2 regions of the Gordonia bronchialis DSM 43247 genome follow, and region 1 is predicted to be linked to the other one. Evidence: predicted binding sites of a transcription regulator. Region 1 holds the regulator's gene; the other holds the start of a gene.
What was found. The regulator LexA, encoded in region 1, represses DNA repair genes until DNA is damaged. The targets are predictions, from matches to a motif close to CGAACANNTGTTCG.
Positions count from the first base shown of each region.

Region 2: the regulator LexA is predicted to act here: its motif matches at 2,241-2,254, upstream of GBRO_RS18940 (HNH endonuclease signature motif containing protein).

Region 1 is NC_013441.1:2,353,738-2,359,131, reverse strand. Features, by position in the region: gene hrpA (ATP-dependent RNA helicase HrpA) at 1-919, shown strand, start outside; gene nrdR (transcriptional regulator NrdR) at 893-1,405, opposite strand; gene GBRO_RS11030 (LysM peptidoglycan-binding domain-containing protein) at 1,506-2,117, opposite strand; gene lexA (transcriptional repressor LexA) at 2,497-3,198, shown strand; gene GBRO_RS11020 (putative PEP-binding protein) at 3,243-4,958, opposite strand; gene GBRO_RS11015 (DeoR/GlpR family DNA-binding transcription regulator) at 5,299-5,394, shown strand, end outside.
Region 2 is NC_013441.1:4,095,398-4,100,791, forward strand. Features, by position in the region: gene GBRO_RS18935 (exodeoxyribonuclease III) at 1-355, opposite strand, end outside; gene GBRO_RS18940 (HNH endonuclease signature motif containing protein) at 438-2,219, opposite strand; gene GBRO_RS18945 (Pr6Pr family membrane protein) at 2,421-3,065, shown strand; gene GBRO_RS18950 (carboxylesterase family protein) at 3,029-4,408, opposite strand; gene GBRO_RS18955 (Rv2253 family sensor-like surface protein) at 4,536-5,057, shown strand; gene GBRO_RS18960 (flavin-containing monooxygenase) at 5,052-5,394, opposite strand, start outside.

The DNA of each region.
Region 1 (5,394 bases):
CCGACACTCGGATACCGACTCCCACCGAGCACCGCAGCGCCAGGTGTACACCGCCTGGACCTCGGACGGCATCGGCACGCTCGGCGACCACACACGGATGCGGGTCGCGGGCCAGCAACTCACCCGCTATCCCGCACTCGAATCGGTGCTCGATGCGCAGGGACGTGCCCGGGGCGTCACCCGGACCGACGCGTCGAACCCCGAATCGCGGGACCGGCTGGTGGGCGGGGCCGTCACCACCCTGCTCGAGATCGCGATACCGCCACTGACGAAGAAGATCGTCGGCGGCCTCGACGCCGGGGGGCGACTCGCGTTGAGCCAGAGCCCATATCGGCACGGCGAGGACCTGTTCGCCGACTGCACCCGCCGCGCCATCCGTGATCTCGCGGCGCAGCGTCCCGCCATCGCCGCGATCCGCACCCCGGAGGATTTTCACGCACTGCGTGACGAACTGCGTCCGCTGGTGTCCACCGCGGCCCCCGAGTACTTCGCGCTGGCCGTCGACGCCCTGCGTGCCGTTGCACCATTACGCACGCTCATCGACCGGCATGCCGGATCGGTGGCCGCCGACGACGTCGCCGAGCAACTCGACCATCTGATCTTCGACGGCTTCGTCCGCGCCACCCCGCGACGTCACCTCGCTGAACTCGGTCGCTATCTGCTGGGTGCGCAGACCCGGCTCGAGGGCCTGCCGGCATCTGCCGACCGGGACCGGGCCGGCGTGGCCATCATCGATCGCGTGACGCAGCGCTGGAATCAGCGCCTGGCCCAGGTTCCCGAGAACCGGCGCGACGCGGTCAACGAGGAAGCCCAATGGCTCGTCGAGGAATTGCGGGTCGGTGTCTTCGCCCAGCGGCTCGGCACCGCATATCCGGTATCCGAGAAGCGCGCGCTACGAACTCTGGACCGACTCGGCTGACACCGGATCGGGATGCGCCGAGGCGTCCTGCGCCGAGTCGGCCGTGCGGCCTTGCAGATCGTCGATCTCGCGCTGGAAGTCGTCGAGCGAGTCGAAGGAGCGATACACCGACGCAAACCGCAGGTACGCCACCTCGTCGAGGTCCCGCAGCGGTCCGAGGATCGCCAAACCCACCTCGTTACTGGGGATCTCGGCCGAGCCACTGGCCCGTACGGCGTCCTCCACCTGCTGTGCCAGCTGAGCGAGGTCGTCGTCGCCGACCTCACGGCCCTGACATGCCCGCCGAACCCCGCGCATCACCTTCTCGCGACTGAACGGCTCGGTGACACCGTTGCGTTTGACCACCGCGAGCACCGCACTCTCGACCGTCGAGAACCGGCGACCGCATTCGGCGCATGCGCGGCGCCGCCGGATCGCCTGCCCCTCGTCGGCGACACGTGAGTCGATGACCTTGGTGTCCTCGTTCTTGCAGAAGGGGCAGCGCATCTGTTCCTCACGCCTGTCGCGGGACGCGCCGGCACATGCGATGCGCACGCCGGGTCGGTTCCCGACCGGTCCCTGTGTCATCGAGGATACCGCCCGTCGATCAACGGTATGCGGGGGTGAGCAGCGGCTGCCCGACCCGAAGTCCGCTGGACGGCATGTCATTCAGCTCGACGATCTCGTCGATGACCGTCTGACGCGGCATGTCCGGGGCCACCCGGGCGGCGATGCTGCTCAACGAATCCCCGGCCCGCACGTGGACGACCTGCGTGCTGACCGGTTGCGGGGACACCGAATCGGCGTAGTTGTTGCCGACGATGCCGATCACCCAGACGGTCACCGCGAGCGCCACCCCGACGAGGACGCCGACCGCGGTGGCACGCCGACGGGCGTGGATACCGCTGATGGGCGTGCGCCCGCCGCGATGCCCGACGGGCTGAGCGCACCGTGTGCCGCCCGCACCGACTCCTGCCGCGGTCAGGTCCGCGGGCCGGTCGGTGCGCCCCGCCGGACGGCGGGTGCGCCCCGCCGCGTCCGGCGCCGGCCGGGCGGTTCGACGCGGGGTGCTGCGCGGGTGGGTGGCCGGACGCCGGCTGGTCGGATCAGGCGTCGTGACACTCGGTGCGGACGGTGTCCGCAGGGGAACATCAGGACGAGTAGCGCGCTCGACTCGCGACGAACCGACGGTGCGCGGGCTCATGGTGGCGATGCTCATGGTGGCCTCCGAACTCGGGATCGTCCCTGGTGGGACGACCATCTGGGATGGTCTGTCGGCAGTCATCGGACCCGTGATCGACGTCGCCCACGTGTTCGATGAACTGATGTTCGAGTTGTACCACGCGCCTCCGACAATGTCTCGCGACACGTCGAACAGATGTTTGAAGATGTCCGAACACTCCGCTAGGCTCGGCCACAGACAGCGAAACGGAGACCGGCGACATTCAGATCAGCGCGATGGACACCAGTCAGAAGCCCGCCGACGAAGAGCACAGCCACACCCTGCCGGCCGGTACCGACAAATGGCCGCCCCCGGCGGTCCACCACCGGCATGTCATCCCGCCGCACCGCGGCGGCCAGAGAGAGGAATCAACCAGATGAGCGACTCACGGCCGAAGCGCACCGGCGCCCGCGGCGCCGATCGCGATCAGGACACCACCCCCGCCGATCCGATCGTCGCCGAGGCGTCGCTGACCCCGCGTCAGCGGGGGGTGCTCGACGTGATCCGAAAGTCCGTGCGCGAGCGCGGATATCCGCCGAGCATCCGCGAGATCGGCGACGCGGTGGGCCTCACGTCCACTTCCTCGGTGGCGCATCAGTTGCGCACCCTCGAGCGCAAGGGCCTGCTCAAGCGGGACCACAACCGCCCGCGCGCGGTCAACGTCCAGGAATCCGAGCCCGCACCGTCGGCCGAGAACCTGCCCACACCGACGTTCGTACCCGTCCTCGGGCGGATCGCCGCCGGTGGACCGATCCTCGCCGAGGAGGCCGTCGAAGATGTCTTCCCGCTCCCGCGTGAGCTCGTCGGGGACGGATCCCTGTTCCTGCTGCGCGTGGTGGGCGAGTCGATGATCGACGCCGCCATCTGCGACGGGGACTGGGTGGTCGTGCGTCAGCAGAACGTCGCCGACAACGGCGACATCGTCGCCGCCATGATCGACGGCGAGGCCACGGTGAAGACCTTCAAGCGCAAGGACGGCCACATCTGGCTGATGCCGCACAACGAGCACTTCCAGCCGATCCCCGGCGACGACGCCGCCATTCTCGGCAAGGTCGTCACGGTCATGCGCCGCGTGTAGATCCGACGCAGTTCACCTCGCGCGGGTCTGATCGGTCACACCGGTCAGACCGCGGTCGCGTGCCGTGTCGCGGCGGCGTCGAGCACCTCGGCCGCGGCCGCACGCGCATCGCCGGGGTCGGCGGTGGCCAGCGCGGCCGCGGCCGCCGCGCGGCAATCGTCCAGGGTGACCTCGGCCAATCGTGCGCCCACGCCGGCTGCGGCGACCGGCGCGCTCGACAGGGAGGTCACCCCGAGTCCGGTGAGCACGCATGCCAGGTTCGGGTCGGCGGCGGCCTCGCCGCAGACCCCCACCGACTTGCCGAGCTCCTGACCGGCGGTCGCGACACTCTCGATGAGTTTGAGTACGGCCGGTTGCCAGGGATCGGTCAGGGCGGCGAGGTCGGCCGACATCCGGTCGGCGGCCATCGTGTACTGCGTCAGATCGTTGGTGCCGATCGACACGAAGTCCACCTCGGCCAGGATGGCGTGGGCCAGGATGGCCGCTGCCGGGATCTCCACCATCACGCCGGGCACCATGCCCCGGCCGCGAACCTCCGCGGCAAAGGCCGCCGCCTCCCGGGGACTAGCGATCATCGGTGCCATCACCCACGGCGTGGTGTTGAGTGCGGCCGCTGCCTGGGCGATGGCATCGAGCTGGTGGGCGCGAATGTCGGGATTCTCGATCGCGATGCGGTCGCCGCGCACACCGAGGGCGGGATTCGCCTCGTCCTTGTGGTTGACGAACTTCAGTGGCTTGTCCGAACCGGCGTCGAGACTGCGCACCACCACCTTCTTGCCGGCGAAGGCCTCGAGCACCTCACCGTAGATGCGGGCCTGCTCGTCCACCGAGGGCTCATCGGCGCGGTCGAGAAAGGCGAGTTCGGTGCGGAACAGCCCGATTCCCTCGACCGGATATTTCGTGGCCGTGCGGGCCGATGCCCCGTCGGCGACGTTGGCCAGGACCGAGACCTCGTGTCCGTCCGCGGTCCGGCCGGGGCCCTGCCATCCCGACACCGCCTGCGCATGCCGTCTACTCGCCTCGACCTGAGCGCGTGCCGAGGCCTCGTCGGGCTCGATAGCCAGGGTGCCGCGGTTGCCGTCGACCAGGACGGGGGTACCGGCCTGAACCTCGGAGAGACCGGAAACGGCCACCACACAGGGGATTCCGAGCTGACGAGCGATGATGGCGGTGTGGCTGGTCGGTCCGCCGAAGCGGGTGACGAGTGCGACGGTGGTCGACGGATCGAGTCCTGCGGTGTCCGCGGGCGCGAGGTCGTCGGCCAGCAGAACCGACGGCTCGGTGGGTTCCGGGACCCCCGGCTCGGGCAGCCCGAGCAGTTCGGCGAGAACGCGGTCTCGCACGTCGTTGAGGTCGGTGACGCGTTCGGCCATCAACCCGCCGAGCTTGGTGAACATGGTCGCGAACTGCTCGGTGGCCGCGGCCGCCGCAGCGGGTGCCGTTGCGCCCTTGCGGATCAATCCGGATGCCGCGCCGATCCAGCCGCGGTCCTCGGCGAGGCCGGCGGTGGCCGCCAGCACCTCCGCCGCCGCGCCGGAACTATGTGACGCTCGGTCGCGCAGGCGTCCCGCGACGACGCCGGCGGCGTCGGTGAACCGTCCGATCTCCGATTCCCGATCGGCCTCGGCGACCTCGGTGCCCACGCCCAGGGTCTCCGGGTCGTGGGACGGCCGCTCACCCGGCCAGATGGCCGGCCCATAGGCCAACCCTCCGACGACCGGTGTGCCCTGCAATGTCGACCCCGCCAGTGTCTCGGTCACTGAGGACCCCTCTCGATCGTCGTCTCGTCCGGCGCGCCGTGCCGGCGCCTCATACGACCTCCCGGTCGCGTGTGCACAACAGGCCGGCGCGTCCCATCCAGGTGATCACGGTCGCGCCGGTGGCGACCACCCGGTCGTGTGTGACTGGTGCTCGCCGATTTCAACGCCCGTGATCAAAGTTACAAGAAATGCTTGACTTGTCAACGCAAACAGGCGTAAACAAAGATGAACCCACAAGCAATGCCACACTTTCCCACGCAATCGAAGTTCCAACACACATCGAAGTTCCCACACAATCGAAGCCAGAGCGCAGACGGTTCCAGCACAGATCGGAGCGGTGTTGTACGCCGAAGAACGACAGCAGGCGATAGCCGAGCAGGTGCGCGCCAACGGCCGTGCGTCGGTCGCCGCGCTGGCCACCAGATTCGAGGTCACC
Region 2 (5,394 bases), 1.7 Mb from region 1:
CGCGGCCGTTGGGCACATAGAGGGAGTAGATCCGCAGGCCCCCGCACACGGCGGACACCGCCCGCGCCTCCAAGGTGGCGGGATCGGGGTAGCCCGGCATGTCGTCGAATCCGGTCGTCACGTCGTCGAGGCCCACCTTCGACAGCAACGCAACCCCGTTCCACTGCCCCTGTCCGTGATGGGCGATGGCATAACCGCGTTCGGCGAGGTCGGCGCCGAGTACGTCGTGAAATGCCTCGTCGGACAGCTTGGTCTCCTGCAGACACACCACGTCGGGTCGACGCTCGTCGAGCCACGGCAACAACCGCGGGATGCGCTGCTTCACCGAGTTCACATTCCAAGTCGCGACACGCATGTCGTCGAGCGTAGTAGCCGCATGCGCTTCTGCCCCGCCACCGGTGGCTGGTGGCGGGGTGAGTGCTGACGGTGGGGCGGGGTCAGGGTCCGGCTCGGAGGCGGTCGTCGTTGTCGAGGTTGATGCGGCGGATGGTCCAGCAGCCGGCGATCATCCGGCGGATACGACGACTGTCGGGGGTGTCCCGCACATCCCGGATCAGCGGGGCGGTCGTCGCGGCCCGGGATTGTTGGTCGTGTTCGCGTTGGACACGAATGACTTTCAGGTAGGCCACGATCTGCGGGCCGATGTCATTGACCCGATTGATCCGCGCCTCATTCGGCGGCATCCCGTCCTCGGTGTTCAACCGCCACGCCGTCCGCCCGGCATCCGGCCCGTCGGTGAGGACGCTGGTGGTGTACTGGCCGGGTTTCGGGCCGACCATCCGGTTGTGCGGCCCGCACGCGGTGGTCAGGGTGTCGATGTCGGTGGTGCCGCCGTCGGCCCAGTCTTTGTCGGCGTGGTGGATTTCGCTGTAGGCGGTCGAGGTGGTGCAGCCCGGGCAGGTGCAGCCGGGTTGGTGAGCGAAGATCATGTACCGCTGATCGCGTGATGCCAACCGTTCCCCATGCCCCAAATACAAGGGCGCTTCGGTGTGATCGGCGAACACCGCCAAATGCTGCTGGGCTTCGGCTGCCAAGGCGATGACATCGGAGATCGGCAACATCGCGCCGGTGGTGGTTTCCCCGACCCCGGCCTGCTCGCGCAACTCGGAGTCGGTGATCTTCACAACCAGATGCGGCGGCAGGCCGCGATGCGACGCACCCAACACCCCACCATCCAACGCCGCGCGCAGGATCGCCTTCAACGCATCATGGTTGCGTTGCTCCGGGCTGCGATCATCACGCCCGGCGGCCTCGGCCACCTGTTGTTCGTCGACCCCGTCGACCGGTCCTACCAACGGGACTTCATCGGCCGGGTTGTTCATGCCCTTCGCAGCCCAGGCCGCCAACACCATGTCGAACATGGCCCGGGTGACCGGATCCAGATGCCCGACGATCTTCGACATCAACTGCGAATCCTGCGGCGACAGACGAATCCCGCGCCGCCGAGCCCGGTCGCGGTCCTCGGTCAACGATCCATCCGGATCCAGATAGCCCAGGATCTTCTGCCCCACCTTCCCGATCTGGGTGGGCGTACACGACCGGGCCGCATCGACCAACAGCATTTCCGCGGCCTGCTTCTTCTCCGGAATCACTGCGGCGGGAATCTTGTCGAGCGCCTCCAACACCGCAGTCACATGACTTGGCCCGAGAGCGCCCTCAGCCACCGCGTCGGCCAGATACGGATGTTTCGGGGTGAGTCGTTCACCCTGCATCGAATACTTGGCACAGATCGCGTCCATCGCCGCGACCCGACCACGCAGATCAGTGATACGCAGCCGGTCGTCCATGAACTGGCGGATCGACTTATGGCCGGTCTTCGTGAACGCACCACGGTCCGAGATGTCCATCACCCGCCGATGCCCCAACCCCCACAACCGGCGAGCGATCAGCTCATGGGCTTCGGCCACCTCCACGACCTGCGCATCCGACAAACCCGAGGACTCCGCCACCGCGATCTGATCGACCACCTGCCCCAACAACGCATACAGAGCCGGCAGATCACCGTCGGGGCCCGACGACTCCGCAGACTCCACAGTCGGTGCCGGATCGCGCCCGGTCGCGATCCGCGCGGCCATCAACGCCGCATACGACTGCGGCAGATCCGGCTCCCACCCCTGACCCGGCCGCCACACCTCCCACGACTCGAACCCCGCCGACGAACGCGAGTCATCCGGCAACGGCTGATCGCCTGGCTGAACGTTGTACTTGTTGTCGGCCACCGAACCCCCTCCCCGCCGTATCGAATCTATGTTCGACAGTACCGAGCGGTCGTGGTGGGCGCAAGGGGAATCGCACACAATTTCGAACTAATCTGAAACGTATTGCGGTCCAACCATATTCGGGCCCCCTACGCGACACGTGCCGAGCACTCAGACCACGGATCACGCACTCCGGATACCCGGCATGCAAGGATCGTGGACATGGTGGTTGCGACTTCCGACGACCCCGGACAGACAACCGACCGCTCGCGGCTCTGGTGGGCCCGTCTGCTCCGACTCGCCTTCGCCGCCCTCGGGTGCGCCGCCCTGATCGCCCTGCCGGTGTACCGATGGGGCGCAGCCGGCTTCACCCTCGCCAACTACTTCAGCTACTTCACCGTGCTCAGCAATGTCGCCACCGTGATCGTCCTCCTCGTGGGTGCGCTGATCGCACCGAACTCGCCTTCCTGGCAATGGGTTCGGGGCGCGGTCACCACGATGATGGTCATCACCGGGATCGTCTACGCGCTCCTGCTGTCGGGGATAGACGTCAACCTGAACATCGACTGGATCAATGACGTCATGCACCGCGTGATGCCACTGGTGATCCTGATCGACTGGATCGTGTTGCGCGCCTGGCGACTACCCGATCGCAGCTGGCTGACCTGGATGGCGATCCCGCTGATCTACGGCGTCTATACCCTGAGCCGCGGCCCGGTGGTCGACTGGTATTTCTATCCGTTCATCGATCCGCGCACGCAAGGCTATGTGTCGATGACGATCTCGCTGGTCGTCGTGCTCATCGGCATGACGCTGATGTCCTTCGGCGTCTACTGGCTCGGTACCCGCGGGCGCAACGGCCGATAGGACACGATCCCGGCGGCCTCCGGCGGGGCCTGCGCGCCCAGGTCCTCGCCACGGATGAATCGTCCCCAGATGGACCGCAGGACCCGCCCGTCGTCGGCGATCTGTGACCACGGCGCGCCGGTCAGCAGGGTTGCCGATTCCCAGTCGGCCTCCGAGCCGAAGAGCAGCGGTAACTCGATGCAGTGCGCCGCGCCGTAGGCGCTGGTGGGGACGTGCCAGTCGATGCGGTACCGGATGGCCGTCCCACCCGCGGCTGCGTGATCGCGGGCGAATCGGTCGATGTCGCGGCTGTAGACGATGCGGGTGACCGTCCGCGACACCAGCCGACGCACCAACGGGCCGACGATCGGTACCCGCTCGACAACGTCCATCCTCGGGACCTGCGGCAGAAAGTAGTCGGTCTCGTCGCGGTTGTACCCGATGAGCAGTTCGATGCCCGAAGCGCCTCGCGTCCAGGCCTTCTCGATGTCCTCGTCGGCGGGTAGCGGGTCGTGTCCGTACTGCGGACCGAAGGCCATCAAACCCTTGAGACCGTAGCGCGGGCCGTCGGCGATCAACTCGGCCTGGATGTCCAGGATCTCCGCCACCGACGACGACGCGTCGAGGTGGCGGGTCCGGTCGAACATCTGGGTGGTCATCGCAGTCCGGTTGTGACGCAACCCCAACGGGGCGCTCTGCACGATCGCCCGGCGAAACAGACGCCGCTCGGCCGGCACCGCCAGCAGATGCGCGATGGCATCGCCGCCGGCGGACTGGCCCATCATGGTGATGCGGTCGGGATCGCCGCCGAACGCTCCGACGTTTTCCTGGACCCACTCCAACGCGGCCATGATGTCGAGTAACCCCAGGTTGGCCGGCCGCTCGGGACTGCCGTCACCCAGGAAGCCGAAGATGCCCAGCCGATAGGTCACGGCGACGAAGACGATGCGTTCCTCGGCCACCAGCGCGTCGGGGTCGAAGTGCGGGTCGTCACCGGCGCCGAGCACGTAGGACCCGCCGTGCACCCACACCACCACCGGCAGTGGGTCGCCGGTGTCGTCGGTGGGCCGGGTGACGGTCAGGCGCAGGCAGTCCTCGTCGGGGGTCTGGGTGGTCACCGGGCCGCCGAGCGTCTCCACGAGATACGGGCTCGGGAGCTGCGGGCACGCCGGTGCGGGCGAGGTTGCCTCGTGGGGCTCGATCCATCGGTCGACACGCTCGGGCAGGGCGAAGCGGTCGGCCCGGGCGTACCGGATGGATCTGGCGCGGACGACCAGCCCGTCGACGACACCGAGGACCGGACCGCACGGCGGCTCGAACCGGCGTCGGCCGGCATCGCCTACGGTCGAGTCGGATGAATTCACCGCGTTGTCCTGCATGGCCTCCGACGTTACCCATCACGGGCGGCGACGCCCCGCAGGTGCGCGGTCGATGTTCCGGCGGTTTCGCGATAGGGCTGCAGATGACGCCGGATCGCGCTGTACCACCACCATGCGTACGTCCGTCGTCATGATTCTCGCCGCAATGCTGACCGCCACCGGTTTCGTGATCGGAGCAGGCGCAGCAGAGGCGGCTCCCAGCTGGAACGGCCAGTGGACCCTGACGCGCTACGCCGCGTCGAAGACCGGCACCAGCCTCGCCGCCCGGCAGCGCGAACCCGATTTCTCCAACGTGTACACCTTCGCCACGCGCTGTTCGGCAGGGAAATGTGTGGCCACGGTGGTCGACGGTCCGCCCGCTGCGAACCCGACGATCCCGCGTCCGCCTCGCTACACCTGGAACGGTGCCACGTGGATGGAACAGTTCGACTGGCAGTGGGACTGCTACATGGGCGCGGGCAAACCCAAGGTCTGGGCACCGGCACACTCGGTCGCCTGGTACACCCCGCAACGCGACGGAACCAAGACGGGTACGTGGCGCACCGTCATCGACAGCGGCCCCTGCCGCGGGACGGTCGTGATGGCGGTGAAGGCCACCCCCAAGACAGCGGTCCCGGGCTTCCCCGGATCATGACCTGACGTTCACGCTCTCCCCCGCGCACTCCGGTAGCCGGTCACCAGCCACCGCCCGGAAGTCACGGGAGAAGTCGACGCCGCGCATCTGCCCGACGTACTGCGATGCGAATCCCGGGTACATCGTCGCGTTGAATCCGTCGTCGGTGAGATACCAACTGCGACATCCCGAATTCCAGGTGGTTGCGCGCAAGCGGCGTTGAATAACGGCGTTGTAGGCGTCCTGCGCCGGACGATGGACGTCGAGTTGTTTGAGTCCGCGAGCACGAATCGTCGATATCGCGGTGACGATGGCGTCGATCTGCGCCTCCATGTAGACCAGCGCCGAATTGTGTCCG